2 regions of the Pseudarthrobacter sp. MDT1-22 genome follow, and region 2 is predicted to be linked to the other one. Evidence: riboswitches for the same ligand, from Rfam matches in the RefSeq annotation. Region 2 holds a riboswitch; the other holds the start of a gene.
The links. Region 2 has a riboswitch for thiamine pyrophosphate ahead of thiC (phosphomethylpyrimidine synthase ThiC). Riboswitches for the same ligand answer to the same signal wherever they lie in the genome.

Region 1: another riboswitch for thiamine pyrophosphate. It lies ahead of thiD (bifunctional hydroxymethylpyrimidine kinase/phosphomethylpyrimidine kinase); the one in region 2 lies ahead of thiC (phosphomethylpyrimidine synthase ThiC).

The regions. Positions count from the first base shown of each region.
Region 1 is NZ_JBTNDK010000007.1:55,373-62,746, forward strand. It holds gene ACX80M_RS07665 (Rne/Rng family ribonuclease) at 1-2,336, shown strand, start outside; TPP riboswitch at 2,438-2,535, shown strand; gene thiD (bifunctional hydroxymethylpyrimidine kinase/phosphomethylpyrimidine kinase) at 2,518-4,116, shown strand; gene rplU (50S ribosomal protein L21) at 4,389-4,697, shown strand; gene rpmA (50S ribosomal protein L27) at 4,759-5,022, shown strand; gene obgE (GTPase ObgE) at 5,141-6,730, shown strand; gene proB (glutamate 5-kinase) at 6,741-7,374, shown strand, end outside.
Region 2 is NZ_JBTNDK010000003.1:25,002-32,375, forward strand. It holds gene rplS (50S ribosomal protein L19) at 1-122, opposite strand, end outside; gene trmD (tRNA (guanosine(37)-N1)-methyltransferase TrmD) at 366-1,238, opposite strand; gene rimM (ribosome maturation factor RimM) at 1,239-1,784, opposite strand; gene ACX80M_RS03510 (RNA-binding protein) at 1,897-2,139, opposite strand; gene rpsP (30S ribosomal protein S16) at 2,141-2,557, opposite strand; gene ACX80M_RS03520 (hypothetical protein) at 2,770-3,207, opposite strand; gene ACX80M_RS03525 (VOC family protein) at 3,321-4,196, opposite strand; TPP riboswitch at 4,352-4,459, shown strand; gene thiC (phosphomethylpyrimidine synthase ThiC) at 4,454-6,271, shown strand; gene ACX80M_RS03535 (alpha/beta fold hydrolase) at 6,276-7,010, opposite strand; gene ffh (signal recognition particle protein) at 7,111-7,374, opposite strand, start outside.

The sequences.
Region 1 (7,374 bases), on a different contig from region 2:
GAGGAGAAGGCGACGACCCGCCCAACACGGTGACCCGCGTCCGCGCGCCGCGCGCCGCGACCGAAGCGCCGGTCAACAACCGCGTCACGTCTGTCAAGGGTTCCACCCGCCTCGAAGCCAAGAAGCAGCGCCGCCGCGAATCCCGCGACACCGGCCGCCGCCGCACCGTCATCACCGAGGCCGAGTTCCTGGCCCGCCGCGAATCAGTTGACCGGCAGATGATCGTCCGCCAGCGCGACGACAGAATCCAGATCGGCGTCCTCGAAGACGGCGTCCTGGCCGAGCATTTTGTCTCCAAGACCCAGCAGGACTCCCTGATCGGCAACGTTTACCTCGGCAAAGTGCAGAACGTCCTGCCCTCCATGGAAGCGGCGTTCGTTGACATCGGACGCGGCCGCAACGCCGTTCTGTACGCCGGTGAAGTGAACTGGGAAGCCGTTAACCTCGAAGGCAAGCAGCGCCGGATCGAAAACGCGCTCAAGTCCGGCGACACCGTCCTGGTCCAGGTCACCAAGGATCCCGTGGGCCACAAGGGTGCACGCCTGACCAGCCAGATCTCGCTGCCCGGCCGCTACCTGGTCTATGTGCCCGGCGGCTCCATGACCGGAATCTCCCGCAAACTGCCCGACGTCGAGCGAAACCGCCTCAAGCGCATCCTCAAGGACCGCCTCCCGGAGCACGCCGGCGTCATCGTCCGCACCGCTGCCGAAGGCGCCTCGGAAGAGGAGCTCACGCACGACATCAACCGGCTGCGCGCGCAGTGGGAGGGCATCGAAAGCCAGTCCACGTCCACCAAGATCCTCGCGCCGGAGCTGCTCTACGGCGAACCTGACCTCACCATCAAGGTGGTCCGTGATGTCTTCAACGAGGACTTCTCCAAGCTGATCGTCTCCGGTGAAGAGGCCTGGGACACTATCGAGGCCTACGTCACCTACGTGGCCCCGGACCTCGTGGGCCGCCTGGAAAAGTGGACCAAGGACCATGACATCTTCGCTGCGTGGCGGATCGATGAGCAGATCCACAAGGCCCTGGAACGCAAGGTCTTCCTGCCTTCGGGCGGCTCGCTGGTCATTGACCGCACCGAAGCCATGACCGTGGTGGACGTCAACACCGGCAAGTTCACCGGCAGCGGCGGCAACCTCGAGGAAACCGTCACCAAGAACAACCTTGAGGCAGCTGAAGAAGTGGTCCGGCAGCTCCGACTCCGCGACATCGGCGGCATCATCGTCATCGACTTCATCGATATGGTCCTCGAATCCAACCGCGACCTTGTCCTGCGCCGCATGGTGGAATGCCTGGGCCGCGACCGGACCAAGCACCAGGTGGCCGAAGTGACCTCCCTGGGCCTCGTGCAGATGACGCGCAAGCGCATGGGCACCGGGCTCCTGGAAGTCTTCGGCGAGCAGTGTGAAACCTGTGCAGGCCGCGGAATTGTCACCCACGACGACCCCGTGGAACACCGCCGCGCCAACACGGTAGCCGCGGAGCACCACGTGCAGCGGGTTGACAGCCGCCCGGAAGCCCAGCGCACCGACAGCGTGCGGACTGACAGTCAGCGCCCGGACAGCCAGCCGGGTGGCCGCACTGACCGGAAGCGCCGCCGCGGACGGGGCGGCCAGCCGCTGGAAACAGCACCGGCAGCTCCGGTGCAGATCCACACGGTCCACCCGGAAGCCAGCGATGCCGAGCGCCATGCGAAGGCGGAGGCCACGCGGGCAGCGCTTGCGAACATTGCGGCCGCAGCCCACGCCGCGCATCTGCATGACGACGAGGTGGCTCACGCATCAGCTGCCGCGGGCCGGCAGCCTGCGGCTCCGGTGCCGGCTCCGGTTGGGCAGTCCGAAACGGACTCCAACGGCCGCCCGGCCGCAGTGCTGACATTCGGCGGCGAGCAGGTGGTGCTTCCGTTCGTTGCGCACCACGATGACCAGCCGCACGCACCTGCCCTGACACTTGACCGCCTCGCGGAGGCCTTCGCCCACCTTGGTGAGCCGGCTCCGGTAGCGGAAAGCACTCCGCCGGCAGTCCAGGCAACTGAAAGCCGGGCGGCCGAACCTGCCCGCCAGCAGCAGCCAGCCGCGGCGGAGAAGGATTACTCCGATCACACCGAGGAGCCCCGCGCCCGCCGTCCCCGGCGGAACCGGAGTGCCAGCCGTGCCCAGGGCGCAGCCAACGCCACGTCCGTAGAGCATCACGAAGCCGCTCCGGCGGCTGCCGCCGGACACACCCACGCCGCCAAGGCGCCGGAGCCCGTCAAGGCTCCTGTGGCCGACAAGCCGGTTGCCGCCAACGCGCCCATCATCCTGGGCGTAGGAGTTCCGGCCTCGGAGCTCTGACCAAGCAGTAGGGCAAGCCAATACAACGGCGCCTGGATGTGCCTGTGAATCACAGGCTGCGTCCGGGCGTCCGGCGTTAAGTCGCGAGGAACGCTAGGCTGGTGACTGACACGGGGTGCCGCGCAGAGAGCCGGCTGAGATCCACACCCGTTGAACCTGTCCGGTTAGCACCGGCGAAGGGATGTCTCCTTTGGCTTCAACTTCTGTCCTTCCTCCTGCAACGCCCGCGGCGGCTCTACAGGGATCCTCAGCAACCGGGGCTGAGGTCCTGCCCGCGCCAGGCCGGACTGCCAACGTCCAGGTGCTGCGTGACGTTCCGCGGGTGCTGTCCATTGCCGGATCGGACCCTTCAGGTGGCGCCGGCGTCCAGGCCGACCTCAAAAGCATCGCGGCTCTTGGCGGCTACGGCATGGCGGCCATCACCGCACTGACAGTCCAAAACACCCGGGGGGTCCAGGCGGTTCACGTTCCGCCTGCGTCCTTCCTGGGCCAGCAGCTCGATGCCATCAGCGATGACATCACCATCGACGCGGTCAAGATCGGCATGCTGGGCGACGCTGCGGTGATAGGCGTGGTCCGCGACTGGCTGGAAAAGGTGCGTCCCGCCGTCGTCGTTCTTGATCCGGTGATGGTGGCCACAAGCGGCGACCGGCTACTGCAGGGGTCTGCCGAGGCGGCCCTGCGGGAGCTGCTCCCGCTCGCGGACCTGATCACCCCCAACCTGGCCGAACTGGCCATCCTGGTGGGGGAGCCGCAGGCGAGGGAATGGCACGACGCGCTCGGGCAGGGACAGCGGTTGTCCGCCGCGACCGGTGCCACTGTCCTGGTCAAGGGCGGCCATCTCGACGGCGGTGCGTGCCCGGATGCCCTGGTCAACGCTGCCGGGCTGCTCGCCCAGGAAGTGGTGGAAGTGAGCGGGGACAGGATCCCCACGCGCAACAGCCACGGCACCGGCTGCTCACTGTCATCGGCCATGGCCACGGCCCAGGCCCGGTTGGGGGACTGGGAAGCCGCACTACGGCAAGTGAAGCCCTGGCTGGTGGGCGCGCTGCAGGCCGCTGACCAACTTGAGGTGGGCGCGGGCAACGGCCCCATCAACCACTTCCACCACATGCAACAGGTTCCGGCAGCCGGCGAATTCGCAGAGACGCTGCGGCGGGCGTCGGAGCCGGATCTTGCAGCCATCTACGGGCTGGATTTCATCCGCGACCTGGCGGCCGGCACTTTGGCTGAGGAACAGTTCGCCTATTACCTCGCCCAGGACGCCATCTACCTCAACGGCTATTCGCGGGTCCTTGCCCGGGCCAGTGCGCTGGCGCCCACGGAAGCCGCCCAGCTGTTCTGGGCAAAGTCGGCCCAGCAATGCCTTGAGGTCGAGTCCGAACTGCACCGCACGTGGCTAAGCACCAGGACAGTGGACTCCGTCCTGGGACCTGTCACCAAGTCCTACGTGGACCACCTGCTGGCGGCCTCGGCCTCAGGCAGCTACGCGGTCCTCGTGGCGGCGGTACTGCCGTGCTTCTGGCTGTATGCCGAAGTGGGACAGACTCTCCACGCGGAGTTCCTGGCTGCGGGTGCCCCGGCAGCACATCCTTATGCCGACTGGCTGCGGGCCTATGCTGACGAGGATTTCGCCCAGGCCACGCGCTACGCCATCGACTTTGGTGACGACGCCGGTCGGAGTGCTTCCGCGGATGAACAGGCGGCGATGCTGGTGGCTTTCAGGCAGTCGTGCCGGTTCGAGGTGGAATTCTTCGACGCGCCGCGAATTCATTCCTGACTGGCTGGGGCCCGTGCGGCCTGTACGATAGTCGGGCACGGTTTTGGATTGTCAGTGCAGTACCTGCTTGTGGGTCCTATCACAGACAACCTGCCGTAACCAGCCTCATTTGCGGCCGAAGGCAAAATTAGCGTATTCTAGATCTTCGGTGCTTACGCCAACACTTGGGTTACGACCCCACGGCGTTGAGGCACAGCGAGAACCCAGCCAATTATGGAACAGGGTTCAGCACGCAAATTTAGTAATAAACGTCGAGAGAAGTGAGTTCCCAAGTGGTGTACGCGATTGTCCGCGCAGGCGGCCGCCAAGAGAAGGTTTCCGTTGGAGACTTCGTTACCCTGAACCGCGTCCCCGGTGGAGCCGGCAGCACCTTTGAGTTGCCCGCACTGCTCCTGGTAGACGGTGACAAAGTCACCTCTGCTGCTGCGGACCTGGCCAAGGTAACGGTTACGGCTGAGATCCTCGAAGACCTCCGTGGTCCGAAGATCGTCATCCAGAAGTTCAAGAACAAGACCGGTTACAAGAAGCGCCAGGGTCACCGTCAGGAATTGACCAAGGTCAAGATCACGGGTATCAAGTAACTCTTCGTTACTGTTCAGGTTCTTCAGCAGATTCCCCAGAATTTAAAGGCAGGCATTTCAAATGGCACATAAAAAAGGCGCGAGTTCCACTCGCAACGGTCGTGACTCCAACGCCCAGTACCTCGGCGTCAAGCGCTTCGGCGGCCAGGTAGTTTCCGCAGGCGAGATCATCGTTCGCCAGCGTGGCACCCACTTCCACCCGGGCGCCGGCGTTGGACGTGGCGGCGACGACACACTGTTCGCACTGGCCCCGGGAGCTGTCCAGTTCGGCACCCGCCGCGGTCGCCGCGTTGTTAACATCGTTGCTGCTGCAGCTGCAGAGTAACAAATAGTTCTGAAGCGGTGGAGCGGGCCATTTTGGTCCGCTCCACTGTTCTTTTAACCGCATTACAATCGTCTTGTCGCCTTTGGGCGTACAGGAAAACAGCACTGAGGAGATCCACGTGGCGAGCTTTGTAGACCGGGTAGTACTGCACGTATCCGGCGGTACCGGCGGCCACGGGTGTGTCTCTGTCCACCGGGAGAAGTTCAAGCCCCTGGGCGGTCCCGACGGCGGCAACGGCGGCGACGGCGGCGATGTCATCCTGCGCGTTGATCACCAGACCACCACGCTGCTTGACTACCACCACGCCCCGCACCGCCATGCCACCAACGGTGGCCCCGGCATGGGTGACTGGCGGGGTGGCAAGAGCGGCGAGACCCTCATCCTGCCCGTACCGGACGGCACCGTGGTCAAGTCCAAGGACGGCACCGTCCTGGCGGACCTGGTCGGCGAAGGCGCCGAGTATGTGGCGGCCGCCGGCGGCCTGGGCGGCCTGGGCAATGCTTCGCTGTCCTCGCAGAAGCGCCGTGCCCCGGGCTTCGCCCTGCTGGGCATCGAGGGTGACGCCCGTGACATTGTGCTGGAACTGAAGTCCATCGCCGACATCGCGCTGGTGGGTTTCCCCTCTGCCGGCAAATCCAGCCTGATCGCGGCCATGTCCGCCGCGCGGCCCAAGATCGCCGATTACCCCTTTACCACGCTGATCCCGAACCTGGGTGTTGTCCAGTCCGGCGATGTCCGCTTCACCATTGCGGACGTCCCGGGCCTCATCGAGGGCGCCAGCGAAGGCAAGGGTCTTGGCCACCACTTCCTGCGCCACGTGGAGCGCTGCGCCGCCCTGGTGCACGTGCTGGACTGCGGCACGCTTGAATCGGACCGTGACCCTTTGGCGGACCTGGCCATCATCGAGGCCGAGCTGGAAAAATACTCCGTGGATATGAGTTATGCCGGTGCCGACGGCGAAGTGGTTCCGCTAAACCACCGTCCGCGCCTGGTGGCCCTGAACAAGGTGGACCTCCCGGACGGCAAGGACATGGCTGAATTTGTCCGCCCGGAACTGGAGTCACGCGGCTACCGGGTCTTCGAAATCTCGGCTACCAGCCACGAGGGTCTCCGCCAGCTCGGCTTCGCCATGGCGGAAATCGTCCAGGCTGCCCGTGCCGCCCTCGCAGCCGCCCCGCCCAAGGTCCAGCCTCCCGTTCTGCGGCCCCGCGCCGTCAACGAATCCGGCTTCAAGATCCGCCGCGAGGAAAAGAACCTCGAGCCGCTCTTCCGCGTCCTGGGCGACAAGCCCGTCCGCTGGGTTAAGCAGACCGACTTCACCAACGAGGAAGCCATCGGCTATCTCGCCGACCGCCTGGCGAAGCTCGGCGTCGAAAACGAACTGTTCAAGCAGGGCGCCGTGCCCGGTGACACCGTGGTGATCGGCGAGGACGACGGCGTTGTCTTCGACTGGGAGCCCACCATGATGGCCGGTGCAGAACTGCTGGCGGCACCGCGTGGCACCGACGTCCGCTTCGCCGACATCGGCGACCGGCCCACCCGCGGGCAGAAGCGGGACGAGCAGGTGGAACGCCGTGAGGCCAAGGCCGCCGCCCGCGCCGAGCTCGAGGCAGAGCGCAAGGCCGGGATCTGGACCGAATCGGTCAGCGGGCGCCGCGCCGCCAAGCCTGTCACTGAGAGTGGGCTGGGCGTTGAAGATGACGAGTGAGGCCGCTGAAATGACCGAAGAGTCCGCAGTAATCATCGAGGAACCCAAAGACGACCGCAGTGTGCTCGCCCGGGCCCGCCGGATCGTTGTCAAAGTAGGGTCGTCGTCGCTGACCAGCATCAAGGGCGGCATCTCGGAAGAGTCCCTGACCGCCCTCTCAGATGTCTTGGCCGCCAAACATAACGCCGGCACGGAAATTATCCTGGTTTCTTCGGGAGCCATTTCCGCAGGGCTTGCGCCCCTCGGCCTGGTGAAGCGTCCGCGTGACCTCGCGACCCAGCAGGCCGCCGCCAGCGTGGGCCAGGGCCTGCTCATGGCGCGCTACACGCACGCGTTCGGCGCCCACGGCGTCACGGTCAGCCAGGTGCTGCTGACCGCAGATGACCTCATGCGTCGTAGCCACCACGCGAACGCGTTCCGTGCACTGAACCGCCTCCTCAACCTCGGCGTTGTGCCGGTGGTCAATGAAAACGACACGGTCGCCACGCACAAGATCCGTTTCGGCGACAACGACAGGCTCTCAGCGCTCGTGGCCCATCTGGTCCGTGCTGACGCCCTGATCCTGCTGTCCGACGTCGACTCGATATACGACGGCCCGCCCGCCAAGGGCGCCAAGCGCATTTCCCAGGTGGACGGCCCCGGAG
Region 2 (7,374 bases):
ACCTGGACACGGGAGTTCTTGCCTTCGATGATGTTCACGTGAACCTTGAGGGTGTCACCCGCGCGGAAGACAGGAACATCGGTGCGCAGCGAGGCTGCATCTACGGAATCGAGAATATGCATAATTGCACTCCTGGTGAACGCCACAGGACATTCACTTTGGGTCACGGCGGGCAAGCCCGGAAGTACCGGAAATTACCGCCGAAAATTAAGTGGGGCCGGTTCCTTCACTGATTGAAGGTCCCGGGGTGTCCAGCTGTTGGTTGCGCTCCCCCTGTGGCAGGTGCGGACCCAGCAGACACAAAGACTAATTTTGCCACACTCGCGGGCCTACAGCCAATCGCCTTGGACCACAGACGCGCCGGTTCAGGTTGAGGCGTCGGTTCCGGTGTCCGTGCTGGTATCGGCCTGCCGCCGCGCCAGGAGGTGACCGTCGACGACCTCGTACCCGAGGTCGGCGAAAGCCGTCCGGTCGGCACGTGGCAGCTTCCCGGCGTCGAACGTTTCCAGGAGGTCCGGACGGCGTTCCGCCGTCCGCCGGTACTGCTCGTGGCGGCGCCACTGCGCGATCTTCCCGTGGTTGCCGCTCAGCAGCACTGCCGGGACTTCCCGGTCCCGCCAGCTGGCGGGCTTGGTATACACGGGGTATTCCAGCAGCCCGTCCGAATGCGACTCCTCCACCAGGGAATCAGGGTTGCCCACAACGCCTGGCAGCAGCCTGCCGATGGCTTCGACCATGGCCAAAACGGCCACTTCGCCGCCGTTCAGCACATAGTCACCAAGGCTCATGGGGCGCACCGTGAAGTGCTCTTCCGCCCACTCGATGACACGCTCGTCGATGCCCTCATAGCGGCCGCAGGCAAAAACCAGCTGGTCCTCTTCTGCGAGCTCATGGGCCAGGGCCTGGTTGAAGCGCTCCCCTGCCGGCGACGGGACGATCAGAACCGGTTTGGCGGGCTCGGCCGCCGTGGCCTCGGCGCCCCCTGCGGCTTCACCGGATCCGGCGACAGCAGCTGCGGCAACAGCAGCCAACGCCTGCGCCCAAGGCTCAGGCTTCATCACCATGCCGGCGCCGCCGCCGTACGGGGTGTCGTCCACTGAGCGGTGCTTGTCGGTGGTGAAATCACGCAGGTCATGGACGCGCAGGTCCAACAGGCCGTCCTGGCGGGCCTTGCCAATGAGCGAGAGCTCCAGGGGCGCCAGGTACTCCGGGAAGATACTGACGACGTCGATTCTCATCTACGCGTTTTCCTCCGCTTCACCGGGGCCGGCTTCGCCGTCGTTGACCTCAAAGAGACCGTCCGGCGGCGTCAGCAGGACGAAGCCATCGGCCACATTGACCTCCGGAACGATCTGCTCCACAAACGGGACAAGGATTTCCTTGCCGTCCGGCGTTTCAACCACGAGCAGGTCCTGGACGGGCAAGGTGTGCAGGGCGGCGATCCTGCCGACCACCTGCGACCCGACGCGCGCCTCGAGCCCTACTAGTTCGTGCTCGTACCAGCCTTCGTCGTCGTCCTCGTCCAGCTCTTCGGTTTCGATGAAAAGCTTGGCGCCGCGCAGGGTCTCTGCCTGGTTGCGGGTCTCGATTCCTTCGAATGCGAGCAGCAGGATGTCCTTGTTCCAGCGCGCACCCTCAACAATGAGCGGGCCGGCCGATGCAGGCTCCACCACAAACTCGGTACCGGGAACAAACCGGTCCCCCGGAGCGTCGGTCAGCACCTGGACCGTCACTTCGCCGCGGATTCCATGCGGTTTGCCGATTCGTGCCACCTGAAGCTGCATCTGTTCCTCTGTCTGTGATCGTGCCGGGATTGGGCGATGTGGTGAAAGCACTCCGGCCCCTCCACCGTTGCTGGTGGAAGGGCCGGAGCAAAAAACTGATGTTGCCGAGCGCTTAGCGGCGGCGGTCGGTGTCGACGACGTCGACCCTGACCGGCTCGCCGTCTGCCAGTGCCGCCACAACGGTGCGCAATGCCCGTGCGGTGCGGCCCTGGCGGCCGATCACCCGTCCCAGGTCATCCTGATGAACACGAACCTCGAGGGTGTCCCCGCGGCGGTTGTTCTTCGAGCTGACCTTGACATCCTCCGGCGAATCAACGATTCCCCGGACGAGGTGTTCGAGCGCTTCTGCCAGCAATCTACTCAGCCTCGGTGGTCTCTGCCTCGGCCGGGGCCTCGGCTGCGTCAGACTGCTTCGACTTCTTGGTGATGGCTTCCGGGATGATCACGGAACCCTTTTCAGGGGCAACAAAGGCAGCCTTCGGAGCTTTGGTCTTCAGGGTGCCTTCCTGGCCCGGCAGGCCCTTGAACTTCTGCCAGTCACCGGTGATCTTCAGGATCGCGGCAACCTGCTCGGACGGCTGTGCGCCGACGCCGAGCCAGTACTGGGCACGGTCCGTGTCCACCTCGATGTATGAGGGCTCTTCGGTGGGGTGGTACTTACCGATCTCTTCGATGGCACGGCCGTCACGCTTGGAGCGTGCGTCCATGACGACGATGCGGTAGTACGGTGCGCGCATCTTGCCAAAGCGCTTAAGGCGAATCTTTACGGCCACTTTTGTGGTCACTCCTGTTTCAGAAAAGGGGTGAACCGACGTTCTGCACCCGTGGGGCGGGCCATACTTGAGGGTTCGAAGGACAGGATCCGGACGCGGAGAGAGGGGCCACGCAGATCGAGTACCTGTTTATTGTGCCAGATCAGCGTCCGGATTTCGACTTGACACGTCGGGATGGGGCAGCCGGGCGGACCCGGCGGGCCACGGCCGGCCTACGACGACCAGACATACACGCCCGTGCGTGCGGCGTCATCGACGGAGTTGGCCAGCTCAGCGAACTGCTGGACATACGTCCGGGCCTCGGCCACGCCGAACGGCATGTCATCCTGGGCAGCCCACTTTTCAGCGACGTCGTCCAGGACATTGCCTTCGCCTTCAGTCTCGTAGCTGAGCAGGTCGGCGAGCGCACGCACCATGGCCGGCGGGACCCCGAGGAGGGAATCACTGGCCACGTCAACCATGGCCAGTTCGTAGTCCGCGCCACCGGCGTGCACCGCAACGCCGGCAAGATCGCCAAGCTGCTCGATTTCGAAATCGCTGATTCCGGGAATCCGCAGGGCCTGGCCCGCCGGGGAGCCGCCTGCATCCAGGACGTCCGCCCGCTTCAGCGCGGCATCGTGAGTGGAAACAAAAATTTCAGTGAAGCCCATGGGAACAGCCCTCATTCCGTCGACGGTGCGGCCTGGAAGGGCAGTAGCAAGTGCCGCCCCGGCCGTTCAGAATCAGCCTAGTACAAGGCAGGCCGCACTTTTGGCATCCGCACTCAGCGGACGGCGACACGGATATTGTTGCGCCACGGGTCCTCGAAGCGAAGCTCGGCGCCCGTGTGGTGCGAGGCCACACCGGCGACCTTCAGGCGGTCGGCGAGCGCTCCGACGTCATCCCCGGAAGGGACCTCGATGAGCACTTCGCCGAGGCCCAGGGTGTCCTTGCGGGGACCGGCTCCGCGGCTGTTCCAGACGTTCATGGCCATGTGGTGGTGATACCGGCCCGCGGAGACAAACAGTGCCTGCCCGTGCCAGCCGGCGGTCTTTTCGAAGCCCAGCGTGCCCACGTAGAAATCGTGCGCTGACTGGACGTCGCCCACCTGGAGGTGGACGTGGCCCACGCCGGCTTCGCTGGCCCGCTGGCCGGCCACGGATTCCTGGCTCAGGTGCTGCTCGAGATAGCGCTGCGGCGGCAGTGCCAGGCTGTCCATCACTACATCCTTCCCGTTCCAGGACCAGTTTTCGCGGGGCCTGTCCCAGTACAGTTCGACGCCGTTGCCTTCGGGGTCATTGAAGTAGAAGGCCTCGCTGACGAGGTGGTCGGCGCTGCCGGTGAAGGACCGGGGTTCGTACTGGGCGGCGGTGGCTACCGTGGCGGCCAGCGAAGCCTGGTCGTCAAACAGCAGTGCGGTGTGGAACAGCCCGGCCTCTCCCCTGCCAGGCAGATTCAAGGACGGGGCGGCCGCGAGATGGACCAGCGGGCGTTGAAGGCGGCCAAGATAGACGCCGCCGTCCTGTTCCGCGACGACCTCCAGGCCGAGCGCACGCTGGTAGTAGTCGGTCATCAGCTTCATGTCGCCTACCTTGAGCATCACGGTGCCCATGGAGAGGTCGGCAGGAAGGAGATCCCGGCTGGTGGCTTCTGCAGTCATTTGAACACTCCCGGTCCGTTGGCCTTCGGATGGAAGGCGGCTATGGTTCCAATTTACTTGAAGCTTCAATTTAATTCAAGTGGCGGCGCAGACAGATTGCGACCGCTTTCCGGTGATTGCTGTCACCAGTCCACCCTCGGCCTGTGGTAGCTTCGACTTGACCACACGGGAGCCCTTGCAGGGGCTGAGATCGGGCTGACGCAGCCTGCGACCGTTGAACCTGTCCGGGTAATGCCGGCGAAGGAAGTGAGTATTCATTGAATACACAAGAAACACAGCTGATCCCTGCCCAAAATGAAGCCGACGTGGATCAACCGCTCCAGCCTCAAACCCAGTCACTGAAGTCCCACTCGCTGGCGTTTATCAACGATGAGGCCACCGGGATCCGGGTTCCCGTGACCGAGATCGCCCTCGAACCGTCGCCAAACGGCGCGCCGAACGGGCCTTTCCGGACCTACCGCACGGCGGGACCGGGCAGCGATCCGGTGGTGGGCCTTAACCCGTTCCGCTCAGAGTGGATCGCCGCCCGCGGAGACACTGAGCCCTACAGCGGCCGGGAGCGGAACCTGCTCGACGACGGCAAGTCGGCCGTCCGCCGCGGCGCAGCCTCTGCGGAGTGGAAGGGCGCGCAGCCGGTGCCCCGCCGCGCCGTCGGCGGCCGGACCGTCACGCAGATGCATTATGCGCGGCAGGGTGTCATCACCCCCGAGATGCAGTTCATCGCCCTCCGCGAAAACTGTGATGTGGAACTGGTCCGCAGCGAAGTCGCCGCCGGCCGCGCCATCATCCCCAACAACATCAACCACCCGGAATCCGAACCGATGATCATCGGCAAGGCCTTCCTGGTCAAGATCAACGCCAACATCGGCAACTCGGCAGTGACCAGCTCCATTGCCGAGGAAGTGGACAAACTCCAATGGGCCACCCAGTGGGGCGCCGACACGGTGATGGACCTGTCCACCGGAGACGACATCCACACCACCCGGGAATGGCTCATCCGCAACTCCCCCGTGCCCATCGGTACGGTGCCCATTTACCAGGCGCTGGAAAAGGTCAACGGGGAGGCCAACGCCCTGACGTGGGAGATCTACCGGGACACGGTCATCGAGCAGTGCGAGCAGGGGGTGGACTACATGACCATCCACGCCGGTGTGCTGCTGCGTTACGTGCCGCTGACGGCCAACCGCGTTACCGGCATCGTCTCCCGGGGCGGCGCGATCATGGCCGGGTGGTGCCTGGCGCACCACCAGGAGAACTTCCTCTACACCCACTTCGACGAGCTGTGCGAAATCTTCGCCAAGTACGACGTCGCGTTCTCCCTGGGCGACGGACTGCGCCCGGGGGCGACGGCGGACGCCAACGACGCCGCCCAATTCGCCGAGCTGGACACCCTGGCTGAACTGACCCAGCGGGCGTGGGAATTCGACGTGCAGGTCATGGTGGAAGGTCCCGGGCACGTCCCGTTCCACCTGGTGCGGGAGAACGTGGAACGCCAGCAGGAACTCTGCAAGGGCGCCCCGTTCTACACGCTGGGGCCGCTGGTCACGGATATTGCCCCCGGCTACGACCACATCACGTCCGCCATCGGCGCCACCGAAATCGCCCGGTACGGCACGGCGATGCTTTGTTACGTCACGCCCAAGGAACACCTTGGCCTGCCGAACAAGGACGATGTGAAGACCGGAGTGATCACCTACAAGATCGCCGCCCACGCAGCAGACCTTGCCAAGGGCCACCCCGGCGCCCATGAGCGGGATGATGCCCTGTCCAAGGCCCGGTTCGAGTTCCGCTGGCGCGACCAGTTCGCGCTGTCCCTGGATCCGGTCACGGCGGAGGCCTTCCATGACGAGACGCTGCCGGCCGAACCGGCCAAAACCGCCCACTTCTGCTCCATGTGCGGCCCGAAGTTCTGCTCCATGAAGATCAGCCAGGACATCAGGGACGAATACGGTTCCGCCGATTCGCAGGCGGCCATCGCCGAGGCCTACAGCGGGATGCGCGAAAAGAGTGCGGAGTTCCTGGCCGCCGGCGGGAAGGTCTACCTCCCCGAGCTTCGGATCCCGGCCGGGAACTGACGGCTCAGGAAGCCTGAACCGAGCGTGACCTGCCGACGTCGGCGATGAAGGACCGGACGGCACGGTCACCTTCGGCAGAGTCCTGGGGCCGGTGTCCTCCCGCAGCGATGCGGTGCAGGGCACCGGTTTCCTGCAGATATCCGGCGATTTCCTCGTAGAGCGGTTCCCACCCACCCGTCAGGACCATGGTGGGGACGCCCGGAACTATGTGCAGCGGGGCCTCCCAGGACGGCGCCTGCAACCGGAGCCGGCGCGCCGACCGTTTTTCCTCCGGCGTGGCGGGCTCCTGCAGGTCCGCCGCGAACATTCGCCGCACGAACTCACGCTGGAAGTCTTCATCGCTGAGCTGGCGCCGGACGTCGAACAGCGGTTGCATCAGGGCGCGGTGTGCGGCCGTGGCCGGCAGTTCGGCGGTCAGGGACAGGCACGCCGGTTCTACCAGCGTGAGGGAATACACCAGTTCGGGGCGTTCGACGGCAGCCATCATGGCCGCAATCGCGCCCTCGGCGTGGGCAACAACATGGCCCCCAGTAGCCCCGCGGCCGTCATCGGCAAGTGAGCGCAGGATGATGGCGGTGTCTTCAGCGAACGAGGACTCCACGGGTTCAGCGACGGGGTCAAAACCGTGCCGCCGCAGGAACAGGGCGTCGTACGTCAGCGCCATGCCGTGCTGGCGCAGCCACGCCGCGGCACCGAAAGGTCCGGCGCCGTGCACGAACACTACCCGCTGTTTGAACATGACCCAACCCTATTCCACGGCACCGACATCCCAATTGGGCAGCTGCCAGTGTCGTTATGAGTGCCCACAACGACGCCTGCTACCCAGCCGGGAGGGGTGGCTACTTGCCGAGGAACTTGTCGAATCCCTTGGGCAGGTTCAGCTGCGACGGGTCGAAGTCGCCGGCCTGCTGGCCGAACGCCGCCCCCGTGGGGAGCGCCTTCGCCGCCCCGGCCCGCCGGGCCTCGGCGTCCTTCAGCTCCTGGGCAGCCTTGGCAGGGTTGCCTGAGCGGGCCTTCTTCTTCGGGGCGTTCTTGCCGCCCTTCCGCGCGCCGCCGGGGCCGCCCATGCCAGGCATCCCGGGCATTCCGGGCATGCCGCCGCC